4 regions of the Exiguobacterium sp. s78 genome follow, and region 1 is predicted to be linked to each of the others. Evidence: riboswitches for the same ligand, from Rfam matches in the RefSeq annotation. Region 1 holds a riboswitch; each other region holds the start of a gene.

What was found. A riboswitch is a leader RNA that binds a small molecule or an ion and turns the genes downstream of it on or off. The one in region 1 is predicted to bind S-adenosylmethionine.
Region 2: it holds a riboswitch for S-adenosylmethionine, as region 1 does, so the genes downstream of both, KNQ18_RS13450 (amino acid permease) here and metK (methionine adenosyltransferase) in region 1, are expected to answer to the same signal.
Region 3: it holds a riboswitch for S-adenosylmethionine, as region 1 does, so the genes downstream of both, KNQ18_RS13035 (2,3-diketo-5-methylthiopentyl-1-phosphate enolase) here and metK (methionine adenosyltransferase) in region 1, are expected to answer to the same signal.
Region 4: it holds a riboswitch for S-adenosylmethionine, as region 1 does, so the genes downstream of both, KNQ18_RS00410 (methionine ABC transporter ATP-binding protein) here and metK (methionine adenosyltransferase) in region 1, are expected to answer to the same signal.

Annotation. Positions count from the first base shown of each region.
Region 1 covers NZ_JACSNB010000001.1:510,431-517,749, forward strand. The annotation lists gene KNQ18_RS02540 (alpha/beta hydrolase family protein) at 1-568, shown strand, start outside; gene KNQ18_RS02545 (EAL and HDOD domain-containing protein) at 743-1,999, shown strand; gene pckA (phosphoenolpyruvate carboxykinase (ATP)) at 2,251-3,819, opposite strand; SAM riboswitch class I at 4,054-4,180, shown strand; gene metK (methionine adenosyltransferase) at 4,309-5,517, shown strand; gene KNQ18_RS02560 (GNAT family N-acetyltransferase) at 5,655-6,143, shown strand; gene KNQ18_RS02565 (alpha/beta fold hydrolase) at 6,222-6,926, shown strand; gene mnmM (tRNA 5-(aminomethyl)-2-thiouridylate-methyltransferase MnmM) at 6,980-7,319, opposite strand, start outside.
Region 2 covers NZ_JACSNB010000003.1:70,572-77,890, reverse strand. The annotation lists gene KNQ18_RS13480 (hypothetical protein) at 1-86, opposite strand, end outside; gene KNQ18_RS13475 (DUF1801 domain-containing protein) at 172-597, shown strand; gene KNQ18_RS13470 (MFS transporter) at 647-1,885, opposite strand; gene KNQ18_RS13465 (CBS domain-containing protein) at 1,912-2,367, opposite strand; gene KNQ18_RS13460 (MarR family winged helix-turn-helix transcriptional regulator) at 2,550-2,972, shown strand; gene mmuM (homocysteine S-methyltransferase) at 3,041-3,976, opposite strand; gene KNQ18_RS13450 (amino acid permease) at 3,951-5,354, opposite strand; SAM riboswitch class I at 5,432-5,533, opposite strand; gene KNQ18_RS13445 (polysaccharide pyruvyl transferase family protein) at 5,642-7,108, opposite strand; gene KNQ18_RS13440 (ketopantoate reductase family protein) at 7,313-7,319, opposite strand, start outside.
Region 3 covers NZ_JACSNB010000002.1:312,120-319,438, reverse strand. The annotation lists gene mtnA (S-methyl-5-thioribose-1-phosphate isomerase) at 1-301, opposite strand, end outside; gene mtnK (S-methyl-5-thioribose kinase) at 298-1,464, opposite strand; SAM riboswitch class I at 1,543-1,646, opposite strand; SAM riboswitch class I at 1,852-1,953, shown strand; gene KNQ18_RS13035 (2,3-diketo-5-methylthiopentyl-1-phosphate enolase) at 2,024-3,214, shown strand; gene KNQ18_RS13030 (2-hydroxy-3-keto-5-methylthiopentenyl-1-phosphate phosphatase) at 3,211-3,870, shown strand; gene KNQ18_RS13025 (methylthioribulose 1-phosphate dehydratase) at 3,867-4,487, shown strand; gene KNQ18_RS13020 (1,2-dihydroxy-3-keto-5-methylthiopentene dioxygenase) at 4,504-5,040, shown strand; gene KNQ18_RS13015 (arsinothricin resistance N-acetyltransferase ArsN1 family A) at 5,165-5,653, shown strand; gene KNQ18_RS13010 (MBL fold metallo-hydrolase) at 5,714-6,469, shown strand; gene KNQ18_RS13005 (pentapeptide repeat-containing protein) at 6,537-7,175, opposite strand.
Region 4 covers NZ_JACSNB010000001.1:67,762-75,080, forward strand. The annotation lists gene rho (transcription termination factor Rho) at 1-211, shown strand, start outside; gene KNQ18_RS00390 (type B 50S ribosomal protein L31) at 303-548, shown strand; gene KNQ18_RS00395 (DedA family protein) at 585-1,235, opposite strand; gene KNQ18_RS00400 (thymidine kinase) at 1,419-2,033, shown strand; gene KNQ18_RS00405 (alpha/beta hydrolase) at 2,106-2,864, opposite strand; SAM riboswitch class I at 2,932-3,033, opposite strand; SAM riboswitch class I at 3,283-3,386, shown strand; gene KNQ18_RS00410 (methionine ABC transporter ATP-binding protein) at 3,473-4,501, shown strand; gene KNQ18_RS00415 (methionine ABC transporter permease) at 4,491-5,141, shown strand; gene KNQ18_RS00420 (MetQ/NlpA family ABC transporter substrate-binding protein) at 5,161-5,979, shown strand; gene KNQ18_RS00425 (M20 family metallopeptidase) at 6,002-7,207, shown strand.

The DNA of each region.
Region 1 (7,319 bases):
ACGACTGCTCGCGTTCGCACAGGCTGGCTTTTTTGTCATGGCCCCCTTCTATCGCGGGAATCTAGGCGGTACGGGAAAAGAAGACTTCGGACATCACGATATCGAAGACGCATGCAGTGCCTTTGACTGGTTGCAGCAACGTGTCTCGCATGTTCACGCATTCGGATTTTCACGTGGTGGACAGATGGCGTTGCTACTCGCGCATCACCGTCCAGTCGCTCGAACGGTGTCCTGGGCAGGGGTGACGGAGTTGACATGGACGTATGACGAACAGAAGACGATGCAGAAGATGCTGCGACGATACACGGGAGGTACACCTGACACGGTTCCTGATGCATACGCGGTTCGCTCGCCGCTCCATGTCGCACCTCAAGGTGAAGTATTGTTGATTCACGGTGCATACGATGAAAACGTTCGCTTACGACACGCAACCGCTTATGCCGCGCGTCATTCCGAAAAAACGATGCTTCAGACCTACGCCCACGCGCATCAATTTCCGATTCATGAGAAGTTGCGTGTGACGCGGAATGTGTTGAATTGGTTTGAGACTGGTATCTATAATCGATGATGTAACCGGTACGACGAATGTCGTATCGGTTTTTTTGTCATCTAAAGAATCGGACTTACATACATAATGGGAAAAAAAGAATATTGATTCGTTGTAAAAAACAATAAACTTCCTAAAAAATAAATTTTGATATAATTAGAACCATATGAGTAATGTAGAGGGGGATGGAGGACGATGGATATCTTACTAGCACGTCAACCCATCGTTGACCGAATCGGAGCAGTTGATGCATTTGAGTTGCTGTATCGTTCCGTCGAACAAATGAATGTATTTGATGGTGATCTAGCGACGATGGATGTATTAACGAATACACTCGTTCATATGGGTGTGGAACATGTCGCTGAAGGAAAAAAACTTTTCGTCAACTTTACAGCGGATCTCTTGAAAAGTGATCTGATTCACTATTTAGATCCAAGTCGGTTCGTCATCGAAATTTTAGAAACTGTCGATATCGATACAGAGATGTTATCTGTGCTGCACAGTTGGAAAGAAGCAGGCTTTACACTAGCACTCGATGATTTTGTGACCGATTTACTTCGTCAACATGGAACAGAATTATTCGCACTAATTGATTTAATTAAAATCGACATCGAAGCGATTCCCACTCGCGAGCAAAGTGCGATTTTGCATATTGTCCGGCGTAATTATCCCCATATTAAGATGCTTGCCGAACGAGTCGAGACACATGAGGATCATACACGTTGTCTTGACATGGGATATGACTGGTTTCAAGGCTATTTTTACGCTAAGCCAATGTTGATGAAGGGAAAAGCTGTCCCTCCTCAATTGCCGGTATTGCTGAAGATGCTAAAATGGCTCGATACGGATGAAAAATACGATGAAGTCATTGATGAGATTGAAGCAAATCCTTATATCAGTATTCAAGTACTACAATTGATCAATTCTCCGGGAATGGGATTACGCAATACAGTCAGCTCTGTTCGACAAGCCATTTCACTACTTGGCTTCTCACAACTCAAAAGCTGGATTTCGTTAATCGTCTTGCGTGAGATGAAGCTTGCTAGTCCTTACGAATGGTCAAATGAGTTACTTCGGTCTTCCTTGCACTGCGCAAAACTTTGTGAGTTATTTGCGAAAGAGACGTGTACGTTAAAGCCGGAGAGTGCTTATATGATCGGTCTGTTATCACACATAGATGCGCTGTTATCTGTGGATATCGACGACATCATCGACCAACTGCCAATTGAAGATTCTCTGAAGGTCGTTCTGCAAGGAAAAGATCATCCGTTTCGGGATTGTTTAGTGCTTGCGATCAGTGCAGATCGCGGTGATTTCGATCAGTTCGAACTGCTCAGTCAACGTTTAGATGTCTCACTTCCGCGGGCCTATGCGCTACTAGCAGAAAGTCAGGAATGGCTCAAACAAAAAGAAACACATCTTCAAGAAAAAACGGATTCTGTTTTAGAGTGAAAATGAAGGGGCTGACTCAAAAAAGAATGACTCGTCTTTTCACGCCCTTTCCTCAGGCGAGACACAAGCCAGTTTTCCTGCTTCATTCCAGCAGGAAAGCGGGTCTTGTTTGTCTCTGATAGCGCATAAATGCGCTTTTTCCTGTAGGAGTTGCGTGTGACGCATCATTCTTTTTTTGTTGACCATGAATTGATTTTCTTAAGAGATGTACCGATTTCTAAACATAAAAAAAGAGCCCGAAGGCTCTTTTTTTATAGGCGTGGACCAGCTGACTTGATCGCATCCGTCGCACTTTCGAAGCGAAGGAAATTGTGTTGGAATTTCTCAGCAAGCGACCGCGCTTGTGTGTCGTATTCGTCCGGATTCGACCAGACGCGTACCGGATTGAGTAACTCGCTTGGAACACCTGGAACTTCAAGTGGCATATGAAGTCCGAAAATCGGATGTTCTTCTGTTGGAATCGTTGCGAGTGTGCCGTTGACGGCAGCATTGACCATCGTCCGTGTATACGATAGCTTCATACGACTACCTGTTCCGTAAGCACCACCTGTCCAGCCTGTGTTGACGAGATAAACAGTGACACCATGACGATCAATCAATTCGCCGAGCATCGTCGCATATTTTTCAGGCATCAGTGGAAGGAACGGTGAACCGAAGCATGTTGAGAATGTTGCTTCCGGTTCCGTGACACCGCGTTCTGTTCCGGCGAGTTTTGATGTATATCCTGATAGGAAGTGATACATCGCTTGTTCTTTCGTCAATTTACTGATCGGAGGCAAAACACCGTACGCATCGGCCGTCAAGAAGACGATCGTCTTCGGATGACCAGCACGTGAAGGAACAGCGATATTATCAATCGCTGTGATCGGATAAGCAGCACGCGTATTTTCCGTCAACGATGTGTCATCGTAATCAGGGTGACGGGCTTCGTCGAGCACGACGTTTTCAAGGACGGTTCCGAAACGGATCGCGTCAAAGATTTGCGGTTCTTTTTCGCGTGATAAGTTAACGGTCTTTGCATAACATCCACCTTCGATGTTGAAGACACCGTCGTGCGACCAACCATGCTCATCGTCTCCGATCAATTGACGGCTATCGTCTGCTGAGAGGGTGGTCTTACCAGTACCGGATAGACCGAAGAACAAGGCGACGTCGCCTTCGTGTCCGACGTTTGCCGAGCAGTGCATCGAAAGGACATTTTCTTGTGGCAAGAGGTAATTCATGACGGAAAAGATGGATTTTTTGATTTCGCCCGCATATTCGGTTCCACCGATCAAGACGATCCGGTGTTCGAATGACATGGCGATGAACGTCTCGGAGTTCGTTCCGTCAACGGCAGGATCTGCTTTGAAATGTGGCGCGTAGACGACCGTGAACGGTTCGAAGGCAGCCACTTCAGGATACTCGCGTAAAAAGAGTTGTTTGGCAAACAGGTTATGCCAAGCATATTGTGTGAGCACACGGACCGGAAGGGTGAAGTGCGTATCTGCCCCAGCAGCAGCTTCTGTGTAATAGAGCTGATCGGCTTCGTTCATGTAACGAAGAACCTTTTGCAACAATTGTTCAAATTTGTCTCCATCCATCGGTTGGTTGACATGACCCCAATCAATGTGAGACTCGCAGGAAGAATCACGGACGATGAACTTATCTTTTGGTGAACGACCTGTAAATTTCCCCGTTTCTACAGATAATGCGCCGTTCTCAGCAAGGACACCTTCTTCGTTTCGAATCGCATGTTCGACTAGTTCAGCAACAGATAGTTGTTTGAACACATGCTCTTTCTTGAGTAGTTCTTCGATATTCAGGACCGTCATCGGCATCCTGACCCCACCTTTCCCCTACGTTGGTTTTGGCTCACTGTATTTAGTATGACACATTTATTATATATGACATACTAAAGAGAGAGCAATCATTTTCTGATGCTGATTTCTATTTATCTGGAAACGCTTTCAGCATTAACAGTTTAACATCTCTTTCAAAAAGTTTCGACTAGAATTTGAAACCTTGCTTGACAGAGTAGGTACAACTTTATATCATGTAATTCGTAACGGATACTCTTATTCTGAGCAGGTGGAGGGAACAAGGCCCGAAGAAACCCGGCAACCGTCCTACATTAATTCACATATTAATGAGGGAAAAGGTGCTCTCCTGAAGCGAAGTAAACACTTCGAACGATAAGAGGGTAAAGGAAGAACGCACAACCTTTCCCTGACCATTTTTTGGACTTGGAAAGGTTTTTTTCATTTTACCGTCCCACTCAACTAGGGGAAATGAGTACACCGTCAAATTCTTTTTTGGGAGGGTCATACATGACAAACCTTAATCGCCGACTATTCACGTCGGAGTCAGTCACTGAAGGTCATCCAGATAAAATCTGTGACCAAATTTCGGATTCAATTCTTGATGCAATCCTCGCAGCGGATCCAAACGCACGTGTTGCAGCAGAAACTTCTGTTACAACAGGTCTCGTTCTCGTTGCAGGTGAGATCACGACATCCACTTACGTCGACATTCCAAAAGTCGTTCGTGAAACAATTCGTGAAATCGGCTACACACGCGCGAAATACGGTTTCGACGCGGACACATGTGCTGTATTGACATCAATCGATGAGCAATCAGCAGACATCGCTCTTGGTGTCGACCAAGCACTTGAAGCACGTGAAGGTAGCATGTCTGATGCAGAAATCGATGCAATCGGTGCAGGAGACCAAGGTCTCATGTTCGGTTATGCAACGAAAGAAACACCAGAACTCATGCCACTTCCAATCTCGCTTTCACACCGTCTCGCACGCCGTTTGGCAGAAGTGCGTAAAAACGGTCAACTCGACTACCTTCGTCCGGACGGAAAAACACAAGTCACGGTCGAATACAACGAGAACAACGAGCCGGTTCGTGTCGATACGATCGTCATCTCGACACAACACGCAGAAGAAGTCACGCTTGAGCAAATCCAAGCTGATTTGAAAGAACACGTCATCACACCGGTCATCCCGGCTGAATACATCGACGCAGCAACGAAATTCTTCATCAACCCAACTGGTCGTTTCGTCATCGGCGGACCACAAGGAGATGCTGGATTGACTGGTCGTAAGATCATCGTTGATACGTATGGTGGATACGCACGCCACGGCGGTGGAGCATTCTCAGGTAAAGATCCAACAAAAGTCGACCGTTCAGCTGCATACGCAGCACGTTATGTCGCGAAGAACCTCGTTGCTGCAGGTCTTGCAGACAAAGCAGAAGTTCAACTCGCATACGCAATCGGTGTCGCGCACCCGGTATCAATCGCGGTTGATACATTCGGTACAGGAAAACTTCCTGAAGCACAACTCGTTGAATTGGTTGCTGAAAACTTCGATCTTCGTCCGGCTGGAATCATCAACATGCTTGATCTCCGTCGTCCGATTTATCGTCAAACAGCTGCATACGGTCACTTCGGTCGTACAGATGTTGAGCTTCCATGGGAGCAAACAGATAAAGCAGCAGTTCTTGAAGAACAAGCAAAACGTTTCGTATAATCAAAAAGTCCGAAAACCCTACGCGGGTTTTCGGACTTTTTTGTTTCCGTGGAACTTTGCAGGAAACGAATGTTTTTTCTAGAAGAGGGTAAAAGTACATGAGTCGATTCGTATGAATACAAAGGGGGGTTCCGATTATGGAAATACGCGAAGCTATTCCAGCTGATGCAGGACGTATTCATGACATTGCCGTCACATCTTGGTTGGATACGTATGCAGAAATCTATTCCGAACGTTCGAAAGCGCATTTCGTGCAGGAGGCGTATCCGCAAGAAGAAGTCGTTCGTGCGATCCGGACGGCGGAAGAAGCACGGGGAGAGTATTTTTATGTCGGAATCATCGACGAGGAAATCGTCGGTTTCATTCATGCTGTTGACGTTGAGGGAACGTGGGAGATCATTCGTCTGTACGTCTTGCCGAAATATCAGCAAAACGGAATCGGACGACGGCTGATCCGTGAACTCGAACGACAAGGAGCCGTCCCACTCGAAGTCTACGTGGAAGCACGTAACTATAAAGCACGTCAATTCCTGACTTCATTTGGTTTTGAAGAACTGAGTGAGATGACGGAAGAAGTCTTTGGTCAAGCAGAATCAGTCATTCGTCTTCGCCATGTCGCCTCGTGAAATCCGTCTTGGGACGGTTTCGTGTGCGTTTGAAATAAGGTATCGTGAAAAGGAAGTATGAAGTGAAGAGGTGAGTTTGTGGTTGAACAACCAACAGGAATCATCGTGTTAGTCTATCCGTTACAACTGCGTGCCCGTCCGAGTGAAGCCTTGATTCGGGTACTCGAACGAGAATATGAAGTGTTACTCGTCGACGCACCACGTCGTATCTCGTTTGAAGAGCATGGTCAACTGTTAAAAGAAGCATTACGTGAAGCCGGGAAACGCAAGCTACCGATTCATATTGTCGCCTGTAGCATGGGCGCACTCGTCGTCAATCGCCTGTTGCAAGAATATGAATTACCGGTCGCCAGTCTGTCGTTCATTTCACCGTTGTTTGATTGGCACCCTTCGAAACAACTCGGAGGCGTCAAACAAGTCTTCGCGAGTGCATTTGATCGTTTCCGACCTGATGCGCCACTCGGTACGTTGCCGTTTGGTCAAAGTACGGAAGATACCGTTCGCATCGGTGAACTGACCTATGCACAGTACCGGGAAATCGAAGAAGAGATCGTCGTACATGACGAGGAACGAAAAAAACTGCCGCGTGTGAACTTGGCTTGTTTTTATGCACCAGACGATCAGTTCGCAGACGTCAAGTTGACGCTTGAAGTATGCCGGAAAATGGGTGGCGATCAGATTTACTTACAACGTCTACACGGCTTTCCGCATTTTAGTTTTGAACGGTTGAACACACGGTTTGCAGAAAAATTAATGTTGTTCTTTAAGCTTGTTGAGGAATGAAATAAAAAAAGTGATGCCTCTAAAAAAGGGCATCACTTTTTTGTGTCCAATCATCAGCGTACTTTTTTCTCGATTGCGATGATGAACGGTGGATGATTTTGTTGATTCAAGAAGCGATACTGGAGAACGGCAAAATTTTGCTGATCAAGGGCTGTCACGTAATCGAGGACAGCGTCGCGTTCCCGTTTTCCTTCCAGGTGACCGTGATAGACGACGAGGACGACAAGACCGCCGGGAGCGAGGACCGGGAGGAGGGCATCGAGTGCTTCGAGCGTCTCTTCACCTGTCGTCGTGATCGATTTGTCGCTTCCAGGCAGGTAGCCGAGATTGAAGACACCGGCACGAACAGGACGTTGTTCGTCCGAAAGACGGGCACCGACATGGATGTGGCTT
Region 2 (7,319 bases), on a different contig from region 1:
GTTAGTTCCTCTTGCTTTGGATATACGTGTAAGATGTCCCACGATACGCTGCTTTCTTCTCCTCGAAACACGATTCGATGCTTCATTCGATTTCCTCCTTTATGTACAAGGATTTTCGCTTTCTTTTCTCGAAAGTAACCGATATCTTCTTCATCTGAAAGGAGTCTGCTTATGTCTGATACGCCAAAGACAGGTCCTACTGAACAGTCCGTTGATGCCTTTCTGGCACAAGTCGAACCACCACTACGTCAAGCAGATGGTATCACGTTACGTCAGTTCTTCGAAGATGTCACGGGATACGAAGCCGTCATTTGGGGGTCTTCCTTGATTGGTTTTGGTGCCTATCATTATCGCTATGCCTCTGGTCACGAGGGCGACAGCTTTTATGTCGGCTTTTCTCCGCGCAAGACGAACCTCGTCCTTTACCTCGCCCTTGGTGAAGACGATGTATCGGAACGACTGCTTGCCACTCTCGGTACGTATCGACGCGGCAAGTCCTGCCTCTACGTAAAACGACTGACTGACATCGATTTAAACGTCCTTCGGGAAATGATTGAGCACTCGATTCGCACGTTAAGAGACATGTACCCGTCTTGATTTCAATCAAAAACAGCCGAAGCGGATTCGCTTCGGCTGTTTTTTGAAATTAATGTCCGCCTTCTGTCCGATCGATATGGCGAATGTGTTTGAGATTGACCCCGATGATGATGACGGATAAGAGGACAAAGCCACTTCCGACATAAAACGGTAAGTTTGCGTTGAAGATTTCAGCCAATTTACCGGCCATGAATGGCGCAATGGCTGCCCCGAGAAAACGTAGGAAACTGTATGCCGCAGATGCTGTCGAACGTTCAACAGGTGCTGCGTCCATGACAGCTGTCGTGATGAGCGTGTTGTTATTCCCAAGCACGGCTCCCGCCAAAATGACACAGACGATGACGACGGCTGGTGTTTCCGTAAAGATCCCCATTAACAGAAGCAAGATCGCGAATGTTATCAACATCATGACCATCGCTTTGATCGTTCCGAACCATTGTTTCAGTTTCGGAGCTGTTAGAACCGATGTGATGGCAAGCAACATCCCCCAGCCGAGGAAGACGAATCCGAGTCCTTGAGCTGGTAATTTCATGACGAATGGTGCATAGGCCATGATCGTAAAGAACCCAACGTTATAAAGTGCTGCAACGATCCCGAGCGTCAAGAGCGAACGATGCTTCATCGCTTGGAACGGTGCTTTTAACGACAACTTCTGTTTCGGTGCAGCAGATGCTGCTGGTTTTGGCATTAAGAAGAGCAAGACAAGGAACGCGATGACCATGATCGTCGCAACACCCATGAATGGGGCGCGCCATGTGATTGAACCGAGCGTTCCGCCTAATAGTGGTCCAATCGAAATCCCAAGACCAACGGCTGCTTCATATAAAATGATCGCTTTTGCTGTTCCGCCTGACGACAGAGAAACGATCGCAGCGAGTGCTGTTGCGACGAATAAGGCGTTCCCTAGTCCCCAACCACCGCGTAACGCGACGAGCGTCCAAATGCTGTCTGCTTGTGAAGCAAAACCAGCAACGATTGCGATGACGGCGATCCCGAGCATCAATGTTCCTTTTTGACCAATCCGTGATGAGATCGCGCCTGTAATTAACATCGCGAATGCCATGACGGCGTTATAACTTGTAAATAAGAGCGTTACTTCACTTTTTGACGCTTCTAAATTCTCGGCAATCGTCGGTAAGACGGGATTGACGAGACCCATTCCCATGAATGCTGTAATACTGGCGAAAAAAACTGCCCAGACAGCAACCGGTTGATGGAATAATCCATGTTTGCTTTCTGCTAATACCGTTTCCGGCTCAAGCGTCGTTGTTTTTTCAGCAAGTGCCATAGTGTCCCTTCTTTCTATTGAGTGTGTTACATGAACTGTTTAAACGAATGACGGATGACGTCGCCTCGACTAATGATCCCAACAAGTCGTCCTGCTTTCAGGATTGGAAGCTTTTTGATTCGTTTTGCGCCGAGCGTTGCTGCAATCTCTTCCATTTCTGTGTCAGCGTCCGCAGTTACGACTTTCCGGCGTGCCAGTTCCATAACAGGTCGATTCAAGATATGACGAATCCGATCTTCATAATCTTCTTCGTCTCCTTTGATGACATCTACATATAAGAATGTATCGACGATGATGTCCTTGTGTTTTCCGATCGCGCGCATGATATCTCCATCACTGATATACCCGACGACCTCCTGCTCAGCATTGATGACAGGAACGCCGCTAATACCAGATTGAATGAATCGTTCGATGACCGTCCGAATCAGATCTGTATCGTTTACCGTGATGACCTCTTGTTTCATCGACTCATAAGCTTTCATCTGAATTCTCCTTTGTCGTTCGTTTTTCATCTACGAAAGTTGTATGATACAATTAAAAGAACAAAAATGATTGTATAATACAACTACAACTCTGTCAAGCCTCCTGCTTTTCGCATTGACAGCTTATCCACATTGGGTAATCATGAGGGACAGAGAGACTTTTTTGAAAGGGGAGATACCCGATGTCTCAACAAGCACTCGAAACCATTGAATTGGAGTTAGCAATCCTGATCCGGCGCTTGACGACAGCGACGGCAGACAATCGTAATTTAGATCGTGCTTCCTACCTTTTACTGCGACAACTAGCAGATTCCGGCAACGTCGGTGTCAAAACACTTGCCCGTGAACTTCAGCTTGATGTCTCGACCGTCAGCCGCCAAGCTGCAGCGCTCGATCAGAAGCAACTTGTGGAAAAAGTAAAAGATCCGACAGATGGTCGTGCCTTCTTCTATCATATTACGGATAAAGGACAAGAAGAGCTCACGATTTACCGGACAGCGCGCCTCGCGAGCATCGAACGTCTCCTGACGGATTGGCCATCGGACGATGCCGAAGATTTTGGACGTCTATTGCAACAATTCAACCGTGCCTTGCGCGAGCGGTAACGAAATCACACCATTTAAAGGAACGGACGCGAAATCAATCGATTTCGCGTCCGTTTTTTCGTCATTCTTCATGATGTATGAGAAACCTGACAAACCGAACGAATTTGTGCGATGTGTTCGGGTGACGTTCGGCAACAACCGCCGATCAATCGTGCCCCTGCCTCATACCATGTCTTCGCGACGGTTTGGAACGACGTACACTGATTCGTACCTGACCACGTTTTTGCGACCGGATCATAGACCTCACCAGAGTTTGGATAGACGATGATTGGCACATCCGTCAACGCCTTGACGTGACGGATAAAGTCGGTCGCGTAAGATGCCGGAAAACAATTTGCACCGATTGCTGCGAGCTGTGGATGTTGTCCGACCGTTTCAATACACGTCGCAAGTGCCGTTCCTTCACTAATGTGCGTCGCATCTTGAAGCGAGAACGTCAGCCAAGCGGACACTTCCGGATACGCTTCGAGAATCCTGAACAATACGACAGCTTCCTCGAGCGACGGAATCGTCTCGAATGCCAGCAGATCAGCCCCCGCTTCAATCAACGCTTCGATTCGTGGTCTATGAAAGGCTTCTAGCACATCTGCTGACACCCCATAATGACCGCGATATTCAGAACCATCTGCTAAGTAGGCACCATAAGGACCCACTGATCCCGCGATCAATACGTCACTCTTTCCGCTACGCGTGCGTGCGTTTTGCGCCAAGGTGACCGTTTGTCGAATCAGCGCCTTTGCTTCCTCTGTCGTGATATGACGTTGCTTGAATCCTTCGATACTTGCTTGATAGCTTGAAGTGATCGCGACATCGGCACCTACTTCAAAGTAGTCACGATGGACGTGTTCGATCTGTTCTGGTGCTTCGATTAAGAGACGTGCTGACCAAAGCGGATCGTTCAGGTCGAATCCCTTCTGTTCAAGTTCGGTTGCAAGGGCACCATCTAAAATAAGAAAGGGAACTTCCTGTAATCGTTGATCAACTGGATTTTTGATTCGGGACATCTTCAACACTCCGTTTCTGAGAAGAATTCGTGAACGCATGAACGATATAACAGATCACGATGAATGGAATACCACAATACAAGGCAATTCGTTGTGTCGGATCAAATCCGATACCAATCAGAGAAATCAAACAAACGACGAAAGCGGCGATCGGTACAAATGGAAAGAGTGGTGTGCGATAGACCAATTCGTCGACCGTATGCCCTTCACGGAGGAATTGTTTCCGGAAACGATACTGGGCAACGCTGATACTCATCCAAACGACGACGACAGCGAGACCGGAAATCGAGACGAGCGCGATATAGACACTTCCTGCTGCATAGATGCTAGACAGCAAGGCAAGTCCTCCGCCAAGCATGCTGAACAATACGGCTCGAAGTGGAACCCCACTTGGCGTCACCTGGGCGAAGAAGCGTGGAATCATGCGTTCGTTCGCAAGCGACCAGAGCATCCGAGAGGCGGCGTAAAGTCCAGAATTCGCTGCCGACAAGATCGCTGTCAAAATGACGAAGTTCATCACGTCTGCCGCATACGGAATTCCGATCCGTTCAAACACGGCGACGAACGGACTTTCGAGTACACCTTTCCCATCCGTTGGTAATAAGACGGCTAACACGATGATCGTACCGACGAAAAAGAGGACGAGTCGCAAAATTGTCGTCCGGATCGCAAGCGGAATCGTCCGTTTCGGATCGACTGCTTCACCCGCTGCGACACCGATTAGTTCCGTTCCCGAGTAAGCAAAGTTCACGGCAAGCATCGTCATGAAGATGACGAAAGCGCCATTTGGGAACAACCCGCCTTCGGTTAACGAAGAAAAGAATGGAGCCGGGCTACCATCTTGCAGTGGAATGAAGCCGACGATTGCTCCCGCACCGAGTAAAATGAAAGCAATGATCGTCACGACCTTAATGGCGGAAAACCAAAACTCGACTTCAGCAAACACACGAACCTTCAAGACGTTGATACCAAGGATCATCGCAGCGAACAATGCGCTGAACACCCATACAGGAATCGACGGGAACCAACGTTGCATTAAAATGCCTGCTGCCGTGAATTCTGAACCAAGGGCGACCGTCCACGTCAGCCAGTAGAGCCAGGCCACTGTATAACCGGTGCCGGGCCCGATGTACTTCGTTGCGTATTTATGGAATGATCCGGTTTCCGGCATGTGCACGGCGAGTTCACCGAGACTTAACATGACTAAGTAAACGACGACGGCCCCAATCAAATACGATAAAATCGTTCCGACACGTCCTGCTTGTTCCAACGTATAACCTGTACTTAAAAATAATCCGGTTCCAATGACACCACCTAACGACAGCATGATCAAATGACGTGATTCCATCTTGCGTCGAAATGCTCCGCTCGTTTTCATGAATCCATTTCCTCCTCATTCCACCTATTTCAAACAAAAAACGCATCCTCACGGATGCGTCGGTCGACAATTCGGAAATCTTATCGATCGGGTGCAGCACCCGCAGGAATTAGCACAGTATCTTTCGACCTGTTGCTGAGGTTTCATAGGGCCAGTCCCTCCACCTCTCTGGATAAGTATGTAATTGTTCATAACCCTATCAAGTCTTTTTCAAATTGTCAACACAATTCAGAATACTTCTATCAAAAAAACATTCCGCATCGTATCGATCCGGAATGTTTAAAGGGTTACTTTTTAGCGAATAAATCCGCTGTTTTCAAGGCTGCACGAACCGCTTTCCGGTTCAATGTTCCTTGCTGATGCTTCATTTTCTTCGTTTGGGCAGCCAGTTGCGCTTTGAGTGCCGCAATCTCTTGATCCTTTTGAGCCGTTCCTGTTTGTTTCTGCAATGCTTTGATTTTCTTATCTTTTTCAGCTAATTGTGCTTTTGTTTGTTTTTGCGCATCCGCAATCTTCTTCTCTTGTTCCGGGAAGAACCGTTCAAAACGAGCGACTGCTTCCTCAAGACTTACGCCAGAAATCGGCTGGACTGGTGGGAGCAACTCGGTTTGCGCCATTTGACGGTCAAACGGTACATTCTCAGGATAGTTCGTCTCTTGATAAATATGCTCAAGATTGTTCACGTTCAAGAAGTCAACGAAGTTGTCGAAGTTACGCGCTTGAACACGTGCCGGACTTTGGAAGTCAGCATTTGCTACGACGTCGGATAATTGTGTATCCGCTTTGATGTCGTTCGCCCAAATGTGCGTCAACTGATGGTAATCCGTCAATTCGCGCATCCGTGCATCTTTTGGAATGAGGATACTCGGCGTACCCGCAAGTGTCGCTGTGATGTTTCCGTGTAAACGAGCTCCAAAACTGAGGTCTGCTTGACCGATAAAATCAAACCATGTCTGTGCGTTCAAGAAGAAACGAACCCGATCGTTCATATAAGCAGGATCCGACATCTTCACCGGATAGTTCGTCACTGAAAGATCTGCGATCGGGTGCGTCCCTGTATACGTCAACTTCAGTTCCTTCATCCACTGTGGAATGAAGTAGTGATTCGGATACTCTTCCATCCCGCGCGTAATGAAATCAAGAACGTTTTGTGGTGCCAAACGTGACGAGTTGACCGTAATCATCGACTCAGGTGTGATGTTCGTTTCACGGATGTGCAAATCACGACCGAACGCGTACATCGAAGGACATCCGATAACGCGATGATCAATCCCTTCGCGGAAACCAAGACGTGTTAAGTATTTCGACGTGATCTCCCCGCGAAGACCTAGCATGCTCGAGCGCTCGAGAACGGCACTGACGAACGCTTTGACATCTTCATCGAATGGGAATCCACCATCTAAGTCTGGTTCAAACGGTGCACGTAACCCTACACCGATGACGACGACTGGAATTTTTAATTTTTTGATGAGACGTGTATATTTCCGTAACGTCGGTACGAATTCTTTTCGGAATGCATCCGCTAACGGAATGACATAAAGATCAAAGTTGGCATTGATTTCGTCTGCCCGTTCTTCGTCGTAATAGTAATAGTCAGGTGTAATCGTCGTACCTTCTGTCATCAACGTCCGAAAGATACTGTATTGATAGATAAGATTTCCAACGTTTCCTCCAATGGAATTATGTTTCATCAAATAAGGAGCATCGAACTGTTCGAATGGTGTCATACCTGCACGAATAATAATACGTTTCATAATGGATAAACTTCCCCTCTCGTCTGCTTCATTCGTCCTTGCAAGAAAAAATACGGAAAAATATATTATCAGTTTTTTTCAATCTCATTAAGAATAGATGAACTTTATTTCGGAAGTCAACGATTCCTAAGGGAAACAGGTCTTTCGTCATCAAAACGAAACATTAGGACTACTCCATCATTTTTCTAAAATAGAAAAAAGTGACTATTTA
Region 3 (7,319 bases), on a different contig from region 1:
TGAGTACATTTCGCAAATTGACGGCCGTCGGTCGTGTCGCGAGTAACGTCGCCGATGTCTCAAGCAAGGCTTGCTTGTAGACCGGTAGCGCCGCTTCAAACCGGTATGCTTCTTGAACGAGCACGAATCCACCGAATAAACTGATCGCAGGCGCGCCCCGGACACGTAGTTGTTTAATCGCCTCAACCGCTTGCGCGAGATCAGCAATGACTTCATAGTGCTCTTCTTGCGGTAGACGTGTCTGATCGAGAATCGTCAAGACACGGTCTTCGTAACGAATACTTTGGACGAATGTAGTCATCGGCTGAGTTCCTCCGTTACGTCAAAGTTTCGTAAATCATCGAATGTCCGGCATTCTGTACGGCGTTTGATTAACGCCGCTCCTAGACGAAGAGCGTGACGTTTCCGCTCTAAGCGTTCCGTCGTTGAATCGATTGATTCTAAATCAGCGACCGGTGCAAGACCAATCGTCCGCCGAATCAATTCGCAACCGGCAAAGCCAAGGGCATCCTGCAAGATCGTGCTCAGTACATCATCGACGAGTCCTGATGCCTGGAACGGTTCGACGGCTTCCCGTTCCCATAATGCACGGAACGTTGAAGCGAACGTCAGCCAGAACGTGTCGATGTCGCGAATCCGGGCATCACGAAGTGCTGAATAATCGGGGTATGCTGCAAAGAATAAGTGGGCGATGAACTGTCCGACATCGAATCCGAATGGACCATAAAAGGCGAATTCAGGGTCGATGACCTTCGTTTCCGTCGCCGAGGCGAAGATGCTTCCTGTATGTAGATCGCCGTGTAACAAGGCGTCCCCTTTTGTGATGAAGAGCGCTTCGAGTTTTGCGACTTCGCGTTTTAACTCATCGTCTGCCCATAGATGTGCCACCTCTTCTTCCAGTCCGGATTCAATCTCGTTCGTCTCCGCGTCATGGAACGGATCCGTGAAGATTAACTTTTCCGTGATGTCGCACAAGTCTGGATTGTAGTACGTTCGGGCGACACGTTTCTTTTCAACCGGACCAAGCGCAAAGTCCGATGTATGGAATAACGTCCGAGCGAGATAAGAACCGATATGTTCCGCAAGCAACGGATACTGTTCACCTGCGAGTAAACCGCTTCGAACGATCGTCAGATGTGAAAGATCTTCCATGACCGTATACGCCTCTTCATGACTAGCATGAAAAACACGTGGCACGAACGGTACGGCATGCCGTGCGAATTCACGGAGTGCGGATTGCTCGATCCACGCTCGTTCGAGCGATAACGGCCAGCTCTCCCCGACGACCTTCGCATATGGTAATGCTTGTTTTAAAATCAAGCGATGTTCGCCTTCTCGAATCCGAAAGACGAGGTTGAGGTTCCCGTCGCCAATCTCTTCTGCTTCGACGGCTCCATCGCCGATCAGTCCTAATGTCCGAACACGATCAATCGCGTCCTGTTCTGTGAATGCTTTATATGTCATCTCAGTTTCCCCCTATGTGATACACGAAAAAGCGCCTCTTTTCGTCATCGAAAAGAGGCGCAGAAAAGTCACTGCGTCCTCTTATCTCTCAGACGAAACGTCTGTTGGATGTAGCACCGTGCCTAGTGGTCGGTTGCTGCGGCGTCATCGGGCCAATTCCCTCTGCCAACTCGCGATAAGAGTCGTATGTAGTTGTCGTGTGTGATATTGATTTGAATCTTACGCAATCGACTTCCTCGCTGTCAAATCGAAATCAAGCAGAAACGGACATCATTTTTAAGTCATCTATAGAAAGAGTATTTTCAAAAAAATAAATTTTCTAAAAATAGTTTGACAAGTGGCGATTCTCATGTAAAAATTGCAATTAGATTTCACAATTTCATCCAATTCTTATCAAGAGCAGACGGAGGGACAAGCCCTACGATGTCGCAGCAACCGACCTTTTGGCACGGTGCTAATTCTTGCAGCTACTAAGCTGACAGATAAGAGTCCACGTTCGAATCATTCATGGTCTCTTGTCGCTGACGAGAGACCATTTTTTTGTTGAAGGAGGAAAGACATGGCTTATATCACTGCTACTTATCAATTGACTGCCCGTGATCGACTCGAGCAACGCGCTGAACAACTCGCGCTTGGTCTGACAGTCGGTTCTTGGACGGAACTGAATCATCTCGAACAACAACAACTCGCCTCGTTCAAAGGGGAAGTCGTACATACCGAAGAGCGCGATGGCAAAGGATATATCACGATTCGTTATCCAGAACATAACGTGTCGCGCGACTTTTCTGCGATTCTGACGACCGTCTTCGGGAAACTCTCACTCGACGGTGAAATCAAACTAACAGAATTGCTATTACCCGATACATTTACGTCGGACTTTCCAGGTGCGAAATTCGGGATCGAAGGGGTCCGCTCCTTGATTGGTGTCGAAGATCGCCCATTATTAATGAGCATCTTCAAAGGAGTCATCGGACGGGATTTATCGTTCCTTCGTGATCAACTCGAAGGACAACTCGCTGGTGGGATTGACCTCGTCAAAGACGATGAGATCCTATACGACAATCCGTTGACACCGACGATTGACCGGGCACGAATCGGACGTGAGGTCATCGATGCTCACTTCCACCGGACCGGTAAACGTGCGTTATATGCGATCACACTCAGCGGTCCCGTCTTTACGCTCAAGGATCAAGCCAAGCGATTGATTGATGCTGGAGCGACCGCATTCTTGCTGAATACCTTCACATACGGACTCGACGTCTTACGCGAACTGGCGAGTGATCCGGAAATCAACGTTCCGATCTTCAATCATCCAGCATATAGCGGTGCGTTGATCGCTAGCCCGAATCACGGAGTCGCAGCTCCTGTCTTACTCGGCACATTACCGCGTGCTGCTGGAGCAGACTTGACGCTATTCCCGTCTCCTTACGGCAATGTCGCTTTGCCAAAGGATGTCGCCCGTGGCATCGCGGTCGAAGCGACCCGTCTCGGTCAGACGAAATCGATCTTCCCGGTTCCTTCAGCCGGTATTCATCCTGGACTCGTCGCTCAACTCGTACGGGACTTCGGTATCGATTCCGTCATCAACGCCGGCGGCGGCGTACATGGTCATCCGCAAGGTGCTGCGGCTGGTGTCATTGCTTTCCGCCAGGCGCTCGATGCGGCACTCGCAAATGAATCCCTATCGGCGGCAGCATCGCGTCATGAAGAATTACGGATCGCCCTTGACGCTTGGGGGATCAAGTCATGACCGTACGGATTCTTTGTGACTTCGACGGTACGGTGACGACGCAAGATAACATCATCGCACTCATGCAGGCATTTGCGCCAGCTAGTGACTTCGAACCGTTGAAACGCGGCGTACTCGACCGGACGCTATCGATTCAGAGTGGTGTCGGGCAAATGTTCGCACTTCTGCCGTCTGACGGAAAAACAGCCTATCTTGACTTTTTGTTGGAGCGTGCAGTCATTCGCGACGGATTTTCGGAGTTACTTCAGTACAGTCGTCGTCAAGGAATCGATTTTTCGATCGTCAGCGGTGGAATGGACTTTTTCGTCGAACCGATCTTAGCGCCATTCCTTGAACAAGAACAGATTTACTGTAACGTCGCCGATTTCAGTGGTCCATTCGTCCATATCGATTGGCCAAACGCCTGCGATGCCCATTGCACGAACGGGTGCGGCTGTTGTAAAACGTCCGTTGCCCGGGCATTGCGCAAAGACAATGACGTCATCATCGTCATTGGTGACTCGGTGACGGACTTCGAACTCGCGAAACAAGCGGATCGTGTCTATGCCCGTGATTATCTGATCACGTTGTGTGAAGAGAACGATATCGCCTATACACCGTTTGAGACGTTCCACGACATCGTTCATGATTTAACACGAGCGGAGGTGACAACATGACATTCATGCGACGGTATGAAGAGCTACGCGCCATCAAACAAGAGCTTGCGGCGCGCGATTGGTTCCCTGGTACGAGTGGCAATCTCGCCATTCGGACGTCCGGTGTCCCGGTTGAATTCCTTGTGACGGCAAGCGGAAAAGATAAACGGCAGACGACTCCTGACGACTTCGTTCATGTCGATGCGACCGGTCAATTGATTGGTGAGCAATCCGGGCGTCCTTCCGCTGAGACATTGCTCCATGTCGAAGTGTTCAATCGAACGGACGCCGGTTGTTCTCTGCATGTCCATACGATTGCGAACAATGTGATTTCGGAACTCTATGGCGATCAAGGCAGCATCACCTTTTCCGGTCAAGAAATCATCAAGGCACTCGGACACTGGGAAGAGGATGCGACGGTCACGGTACCGATCATTCCGAATCATGCGGACATTCCGACGCTTGCCGCTGCTTTTGCACCGCATGTCACAGCGGACAGTGGTGCCGTCCTGATCCGCAATCACGGGATCACGGTCTGGGCACCGACCGCCTTTGAAGCAAAGAAACACCTCGAAGCCTTCGAGTTTTTATTCAATTACACGTTGACGTTGCAATCATGCCGTCAATCCATTCATTAAAAGGAGGAATCATCTCATGGCAACAGTCTTATTCCAAGAAACAAACACACGGTATACGGATCAAACGGAAGTCGCTGACTTCCTTGCGTCACGCGGCGTTCTTTACGAACAGTGGGACGTTTCGAAACTTCCAGCGCCTCTCGTTGAGAACTTCACACTGACGGATGCAGACAAACAAACGATTCTCGATACGTTCGCTCCCGAAATCAAAGACGTATCAGAACGTCGTGGGTATCAGACAGCTGATATCATCTCACTTTCGGATACGACACCGAACCTTGATGAGTTGCTCGTCAACTTCCAGAAAGAACATCATCACACGGATGATGAAGTTCGTTTCATCGTCAGCGGTCATGGCGTCTTCGCGATCAAAGACGAAGAAGTCGGCTACTATAACATCGAACTCAATCCTGGTGATTTAATCTCCGTTCCTGTTAACACACGCCACTACTTTACGCTTCAAGACGATCGTAAAGTCGTCGCTGTTCGGATCTTCGTCACGACAGACGGCTGGGTTCCGATTTACGAGAATGAGACGTCAACGGTCTCTTAAGATCGATAAAAGCGCTGTTTTCCTTCATATGAAGGGAATCAGCGCTTTTCTTATCGCACAAACATATCACTACATTGATACGTAACCGATATAATGAAGGAAAAGCGATGAGGAAGTGAGCGTCATGCATATTCGTCCCGTAATGGAACACGACTTACCAGCGATTCTCGCCATCTATAACGAAGGTATCGAAGATCGGATCGCAACGCTTGAGACCGACCAAAAGGACTTATCCTTCATGACCCAGTGGTATGCGGAACGCACCGATCGATATGCTGGATATGTCGCTGAAGATGACACAGGTGTCCTCGGCTTCATTTCCCTCGATCCGTATAATCCGCGTCCTGTCTACGCATCCGTCGGTGAGATTTCGGTTTATATCACTCGGACACATCGTGGACAAGGGATTGGCACACGTTTGCTCGAAACGATTGAACAACATGCCCGTGATCATCAGATGCATAAACTCATTCTCTTCACCTTCCCGTTCAATAAAATCGGACAAAAACTCTATATCCGCTCCGGGTTCCGGATCGTCGGAACGTTTAAGGAACAAGGACAGTTGAACGGCGAATATGTCGACGTCATGGCGATGGAGAAACGCTTGCGATAGGATTCATTGAATGCCAGACAGGGAATAGTCAATCCGAGTCATTGAGAGAGGATGAACCTAATGGATATTCAACAAATTCGTAATGCAACACTCGTTGTCACGTATGCCAATCAAGTCTTACTGATTGATCCGTTCCTCGGCGAAAAAGGCAGCTTGCCTCCCTTCGGTCAAACACCAAATGCCGTCACCAATCCACTCGTCGACTTACCGGTCGATGTCAAGACACTGCTCGATCCTGACGCTGTCTTCGTCACGCATCTGCATGCCGATCATTTCGATGATGCTGCAAAACAACTTCTACCCAAGCATTTGCCACTCTATGCGCAGCAAGAAGAAGACGCGCAGCAAATCCGAGAAGCCGGCTTCACGAACGTCTCTTCCTTCGATTCCGGTGTAACGATCGGTGATATCCAGGTCCATCGAACAGGTGGACAGCATGGTGTCGGTGAAATCGGCGAACGGATGGGACGTGTGTCTGGGCTCGTCCTCACCCATCCGGACGAACCGACACTTTATATCGCAGGTGATACGATCTGGTGTGACGAGGTCGCGCATGCGATCGAACAACATACGCCCGATATCATCGTCGTCAACAGTGGCGCCGCCCAGTTCTTGACGGGAGAGCCGATCACGATGTCACAGCGTGATCTCCTTGCGGTACACGAAGCGGCGGCGGAAGCGACGATCATCGTCTCGCACCTCGAGTCCGTCAACCACTGTCTCTTGCGACGTGATATGATTGCTGACTTTTTAACTGCTTTCCATCTCTCTGCCCATTTCCTGATTCCAGAGGATGGCGAAACGATGTCATTTTAAGAACAGTAACTTTCATTAAAAAGAAGCCCTTGTTTCGAATATCCATCGAAACAAGGACTTCTTTTTGTTATGGGATGACGAGACCTAACAAACGAGCAAAGGCAACTGCTTGCTCTTCCGTAATGACAGCACCTGGTAAAAATCGCGGATCGATCGTAATACCAGAGAGTTCCGTCTGCCGGAGGTCAAGACCTTTTAACGGTGTTTCAATCCATTGACTATCGGTAAGCCGGACCGCTTCGAGTTTCCAATGGGTCGGCTTCACTTCGAAGAACTGTGCTTCTTTCATCGTCGTTTCGCTCCAGTGTTGATGACGGACCGTACAGCGAATGAACTGTACGTAATCCGCAAGCCCTTCCTGAATCGTTAAATGGTCCAGCGTACAATCTTCGAACTGAACACCCGTCATCCGGCATCCGACGAAGGACACACGGTGAAAACGAGTTTCTTGGAAGTGACATCCGGTTAAGTCGCATTGCTCAAAACGAATATCTTCGAACGAACCACGGTCAAAGGTAAGATTCGCGAACGAGACATTTTGAAAACACACTTGATAGGCATCGATGCGTTCTGTCAGTTCACTCGGTATCGACTCTTTCTCATAACGCGCTCCTTTCAGATACGGATCATCGATTTCGACTTGATCGAAGGTCTCTGACTGAAGCGTCTTCGGTAATTCTGGTAAACGGATAACAGTCTCTTTCAATAAAGGTTCCCCCTTTTTTCTCTCCCTTAGTGTACCAAACTCCTTTTATATGAGGAGAAATCGTTCGAATTCCCCTTTTTCAACAGTTTTTATTTTGAGACACTTTGAGACCATGCTATAGTCAAGGAAAATCAAAATAAGAAC
Region 4 (7,319 bases), 440 kb from region 1:
GCTTCCGAAAGAGCAACTCGATGCGCTTTGGACGATTCGCCGGACGATGAATGAGTCGAACGAGTTCGTCGATACGTTCCTGCGTAAGATTCGCGATACGAAAAATAATGAAGAATTTTTCGTTGAACTCGAGAAAGAAAAGAAGAAGACGGTCCGACGCGCACCGGCTAAACCGCGTACCGTCAAGAAGGAAACGACGACGGAAAAATAACTATTGCGACGCGTAAAAAAATCGTTTAGTATAGGAAGGTAACTTACTCTGGCTCAGCAAATGAACCAGGGCGGAAGGAGAGAAATCAACCATGAAACAAGGAATTCACCCTAACTACAACAAAGTAGTATTTATGGATTCAACGACTGAGTACAAATTCTTAAGCGGTTCTACTCGTTCTTCGAACGAAACGATCACTTGGGAAGATGGTAACGAGTACCCACTCATCCGTGTGGATGTGTCTTCAGACTCGCACCCATTCTACACAGGTCGTCAAAAGTTCAATGCGGCAGATGGTCGTGTCGATCGCTTCAACAAAAAATACGGCCGCAAGTAATCACTTGTTGGTTCTTAAAAAAACAGCCTGCCTCCATTATGGAAGCAGGCTGTTTTTGTATAGACTGAATTGTGAACGATACGCGAGATACGTCTTCAAGACGAAGGAGAAGGCGATTCCACCGGCAATCCCGATTAAATACGGCATGACTTCCGGATGTGCCAAGATATAGTCCATGACTTTGTGGAACGAGAGATGACGACCGACGAAGTAGCCGGCGCCTAAGAACACGCTGATCCAAATCAACGCACCTGTATACGCATAACTCGCAAACACGCGAAACGGCATTTTCGAGACACCTGCAAAAAAGGCGGAGAGTTGGCGGAGACCAGGTATGTAGTAACCGATGATCAAGACCGATTTCCCGTAACGACGAAATCCGGCTTCAGCGGAAAGAATATGTTTTTCTGAGATACGCATTTTCGGTCCGACGCGGTGTAATAGTGGCATACCGAGTTTTAATCCGAGTAAATAGCTGATCGTCATCCCGATACAACTGCCGGCGTAAGCGGCGAGAATCGTACCGACGAGTGGTAGATTGCCTTGATGCATCCAAAAACCGGACAGGACGAGCAGGGTCTCATCAGGAACCGGCAATCCCACGATACCACCTGCGAGAAGGACGGAGAGACCAAGGGCACCATATTGGTGCAGGATGTCATGTAAGAGATGATGAATCGGGGACACCTTCTTTCGTGAGAGTCTTCTTCTTCAGTGTACAGGAAATAGGGGACGGTTGGAATGAAAGGACAAAAATTCTAGGTAAAGAAAAAATGAATTTTGATTTCCGGAAGTCAACCCTTTTTCTCGATACCGTTTCGGGCTATACTCGTTAAAGTGACTATTTTTAGAGGACGGTGTCGGACGATGATGCATGTAATAAATCAGTACGGCTGGATCGAAGTAATTTGTGGCAGTATGTTTTCCGGGAAATCGGAAGAGTTGATTCGTCGTGTCAGACGGGCGCAGTACGGCAAACTGCCCGTTCAAGTATTCAAGCCGGCAATCGACGACCGGTACCATGAAGAGCATGTCGTCTCTCATATCGGCAACTCCGTCGTGGCGATTCCGATGGCGACGAGTCGTGATCTCTACGCAGCAGTAGCGGAGGAAACACAAATCGTTGGAATCGATGAAGTTCAATTCTTTGATGATGAGATCGTACAAGTCATCGAAGCACTCGCACAAGACGGAAAACGTGTCATTTGTGCGGGTCTTGATCAAGATTTCCGGGCAGAGCCATTCGGCAAGATGCCGGAATTACTGGCGCGCGCAGAATTCGTGACGAAGCTGCAAGCCATCTGTCTTTCATGTGGTGATCCGGCTTCCCGAACACAACGGTTGATTGATGGAAAACCAGCGAACTACGATGATCCGATCATTCTAGTCGGCGCTTCAGAATCGTATGAGCCACGGTGCCGCCATTGCCATGAGGTGCCTGGAAAACCGAAGCCGCTCCAATCGGTGCAGCACCAAGAAAATTAAAAAAGACGAACCGGTCGCGGTCGTCCTTTGATGTAACAGCTATTCGCTTCTAAGTGAATAGCTGTTTTTTTATTATCCCGTTTCCTGTGAGAACCGGCTTGAGCGTTCGATAAAACGGATCGTCTCACGAACGATCAAATCCTGATCATGATCGAGGGTCGCGACGTGGTACGAGTTCAGTAAACAGTAGCTTCGTTTATCATTCGTTCCGATGTGCTGATGCAGATAATCCGAGCTCGACGGCGGAACGACGTGATCGGTCGCCGAGTAGAGAATTAATGTCGGCAGAAGGATCGATCCGAGGCGTCCTTTCGTCTCATCCATCAGACGGACGAGTTCGAACGCACAACGACTTGGAACGAGGTCATAGATGATTTCGAAAGCAGACCGTTTGATGTCCGGTGCGCCTTCTGGTAAATACTCTGGACCGTCCTCGAACGAAAGTGCTTCATAGGATGGAACGGAGAGTGCGGCATTGATCGTAATGATGCCGGCGAACGGAATGCCGTCAGCGGCGAGTGACAGTGCAAGCGTCGCACCCATCGATTGACCGATGACGAAGACTTGATCGCATGTTTCTTGTAAACGTTCATAGCCGTCTTTCAGGCTTTGCTTCCAACATCGAGCAGTCGATTGTTCAAACTCGCGGACGTTCGTTCCATGTCCACGTAAGCGCGGGGCATAGACGGTAAAACCTTCAGCAGCGAATGCTTCACCGACGTCGCGGACACTTTGCGGAGTGGCATTAAAACCATGACAGATTAGAATGCCGATCGATCCCCCTTGAAAATAAAACGCTTCAGCACCAGTCAATACAGGATAGTTCATCATTACTATTTTTCCTCCATTCATGAAAAAAACTCGTCGACGTCACTGCTTGGACGCCCACGAGTTTTTCACCGTATCATCCAAAGCCGCGCTTTGCTGGTCGGAGCACCTTACAGATTGCAGGTTGCCGTGAAGTCATAGAGCCAGGTCTCTCGTTCACTCTTGATAAATATCATATTGGAATTGTCGGAATAATCATTGAAACGATGGTAGCACGACCAAAAATGACTTGTCAAATCTTTCTTGACGAATCATGATCCGTTGAGTAAGCTAACTCATAACTTGTTCATCCATCGATATGCGACAAATGGATTATTTTTGCAAAGTTGGTTGACTTTTAAAGTTTCGACCCGTAATGTAAAAATTAGTTTTACGACATAAGCAACAACGCAACAACACACATACGAATTTCATACCGCAATACTTATCCAGAGAGGTGGAGGGACTGGCCCTACGAAACCTCGGCAACAGACTCATTATGAGCACTGTGCCAATTCCATCAGACAGATGTCTGAGAGATGAGTGGAGTGGATTCTGCCACTGTGCGGATCCAGGTCTCTTCTTGTTTCTCAAGAAGGGACCTTTTTTGTTGAATGAAGGGGGAAAACGGAATGATCGCATTTCATCAAGTCAAAAAAACGTACGTCACGAAAGATCAGACGATCGCAGCGCTCGACGGTGTCGACCTGACGATCGAAAAAGGCGAAATCTTTGGTGTCATCGGCTTTAGCGGTGCCGGAAAAAGTTCACTGCTCCGCTGTGTCAATCTATTAGAACGACCGACGTCAGGAACGGTGACGGTCGATGGAGAAGATTTAACGCAACTGTCTCCAAAAAAATTGCGCCATGCAAAACAACGGATCGGGATGATTTTTCAGCACTTCAATCTATTGAATGCGAACACGGTCTTTACGAATGTCGCGAAACCACTCGTTCTCGCAGGCGTCAAGAAAGACGAAATTCGCCGCCGGGTGACGGAGTTACTCGAATTCGTCGATCTCGCTGACAAGGCGGATCATTATCCGGATCAATTGTCGGGTGGGCAGAAACAGCGCGTTGGTATCGCCCGGGCACTCGCGACGCAACCTTCCGTCCTCTTATGTGACGAAGCGACGTCAGCACTCGATCCCCAAACGACCCATCATATTCTCCAGTTATTAAAACGTATCAATGCGGAGTACGGGATCACGATTCTCTTGATCACCCACGAGATGGGCGTCATTCGTGAAATTTGTGACCGGGTCGCCGTCATCGAAGCTGGAAAGTTGATCGAGTCAGGAACGGTCTTCGACGTCTTTTCGAATCCAAAGACCGAGACAGCGAAAAACTTCGTTCGCTCCGTCATGCACGACGAGATTCCAGCATCGATTCGCCAGTTGATCGAGTCCCGGAATGCGAATCCGATCTATAAGATTCATTTCCTCGGACATCACACCGGGCAGCCGCTCTTGTCACAAGTCGCGAAACGCTTTGACGTCGATGTCAACATCTTGCACGGTAGCATCACGGAGTTGCAGGAGACACCGTTTGGCACTCTGCTCGTTGAACTGATCGGTGAGCCGGCTGAAGTAAAACGAGCGTTACACTACATCGATCAGGCACAGGTGACGGTCGAGGAGGTACTTGCCCATGCTAGTTAACTACAGTGATATCTGGACAGCATTTTTACAGACGATGACGATGGTATCCGTTTCGCTCTTATTCTCGACATTGATCGGTTTACCACTCGGGATCCTGCTTGTAGTCACGCGAAAAGGCGCATTGCTTGAAAATGTCCCGCTGTTCACGTTCTTCAACAGTATCGTCAATATTTTCCGCTCGATTCCGTTCATCATCTTACTCGTCGCGATCATCCCGTTGACACGGTTGATCGTCCAGACGTCGATCGGAACCGAAGCCGCAATCGTCCCGCTCGTCTTTTACGCTGCACCGTACATGGCGCGTCTGATCGAGAGTTCTTTACTCGAAGTCGATAAAGGCGTTCTTGAAGCAGCAGAAGCGATGGGCGCAACACCGTTTCAAACGATTTTCCGCTTCCTCCTACCGGAAGCACTCGGTTCACTCATCCTGAACTTAACGATCGCGACGGTCGGCTTGATCGGGGCGTCAGCGATGGCAGGTGCGATTGGAGGCGGTGGTCTCGGTGACTTAGCGATCACCTATGGTTATCAACGATTCGACACGAAAGTCATGATCATCACGGTCGGGATTCTCGTCATCTTAGTCCAAGGCTTACAGACGACAGGCAACATCGTCGCACGAAAAATTAGAAGACATTAATCAAGGGAGCGATTCAGCCATGAAAAAAGCAGTAGCAATTGGAGCAACACTCACGACGATTTTATTTGCCGGGTGCGCAGCATCAGGAGAAGACGAAAAGACGATCAAGCTCGGTGTCAGCGGTTCAGACACACAAGTTTGGGATTATGTCGCGAAAAAAGCAGAGAAGGAAGGCATCAAAATCGAGCTCGTCAAGTTCTCCGATTATGTCCAGCCGAACATGGCACTGGCTGAGGGTGAGATCGACGCCAATGCTTTCCAGACGATTTCCTACTTCAACGCTTTCAAGAAAGAACATAACTTGAAGCTATCGCCGATTGCGACGACTGTCATCGCACCGATGGGGATCTACTCGGATAAATACAAGGACGTCAAAGACATTCCAAATGGCGGAAAAATCGCTGTTCCAAACGAAGCGACGAACATGGGACGTGCCCTCTTGTTACTGCAAGAAGCAGGTCTGATCAAGCTACCGGACGACTTCGATGGCAACGGTTCGGTCGATAAGATCGTCGAGAATCCGAAAAAGCTGAAAATCGTTCCGATCATCGCCGGGCAAACGCCACGCGTCTTACCGGACGTCGCGGCATCAATCATCAACAATGGCATTGCCGTTGACGCTGGCTTCAACCCGATCAAGGACTCGATCGTCCATGAGAACGAGACAGCACAACCATACATCAACATCATCGCGACACGGACGGAAGACAAGAACAAAAAAGAACTGAAAAAAATCGCATCGCTGTATCAACAAAAAGATGTCGCGGCCTTCATCAAAAAAGAATATAAAGGCAGTACGATCCCGACGTTCGTTCCACTGAGCGATATCGGCGAATAATTTCAAAAGGAGAGTGGATAGTATGACGACACCAGTACGCACGACATGGGTAGAGACGATTGAACAGGACATCGAACAAAAACGGGAATCGTATCTTGAGACAAGTCATCGGATTCATGCAACGCCGGAAATCGGGAACGAGGAATTCTTTGCTTCGCGGCTCCATGCGGAGCGTCTAACAGCGGAAGGTTTTACAGTAGAACTCGGCGTCGCGGGGCACGATACCGCGTTCTTCGCGAAGAAATCGAGCGACCGACCAGGCGCAACGATTGCCTTTCTTGCTGAATACGATGCGTTGCCGGGTATTGGTCACGCGTGCGGTCATAATATCATCGGCACGACGAGCGTCGCAGCGGCGATCGCGCTCAGTAAAGTACTCGATGAAGTCGGCGGGAGTGTCGTCGTGCTTGGAACGCCGGCCGAGGAAGGTGGACCGAACGGTAGTGCGAAAGGCAGTTTCGTCAAACATCAGTTGCTGGAAGGGATCGATGCAGCCTTGATGGTCCATCCGTCGGGTCAAACACGGATCACGGGTTCTTCCCTTGCGGTCGATCCGCTCGACTTTGCCTTTACGGGTCGTCCGGCACACGCAGCGGCGTCACCGGAAGAAGGCATCAACGCCCTCGACGCTGTCATTCAACTCTTCAATGGAATCAATGCGTTACGTCAGCAGTTACCAGACGATGTCCGGATCCACGGGATCATCACGCATGGAGGCGATGCGCCGAACATCATCCCGGAATACGCAAAAGCACGTTTCTTCATCCGGGCAACGACACGGGAACGATTAAATGCCGTCACGGAAAAAGTCAAAGCCGTCGCCCAAGGCGCGGCACTCGCGACTGGGGCGACGCTCGATGTCATCGCCTTCCAAAATGAAGTCGATAACCTCGTCTTCAACCGGACGTTCGACCGTCTGTTCCAAGAAGAAGCAGAGGCGCTTGGTGAAAAGGTCTACTTAGATGAACGACCGGGTCTTGGTTCGACGGATGCCGGTAACATCAGTCAAGTCATTCCGACGATCCATCCGTATATCAAGATTGGTCCGGACGATCTCGTCGCGCATACGGAAGCATTCAAAGAAGCGGCTCGTTCAGAAGCTGGAGATGAAGCATTGATCACGGGGGCGAAAATCCTCGCTCGGACAGCGCTTCGCGTCCTCGCTGATGAACGGACGCGCGGGGCGATCGCTCAAGAATTCCACGATCGGAAGAACGGATATTTATAAGCGGAAAACGACGACTGGATGCACTGCTATCAAGTGCTCCGGTCGTTTTTGAGATGCGGTTGATCACGAATTGGTGATGGGTGACAGAACTGGAGCGAAATCAAAAAAGAGA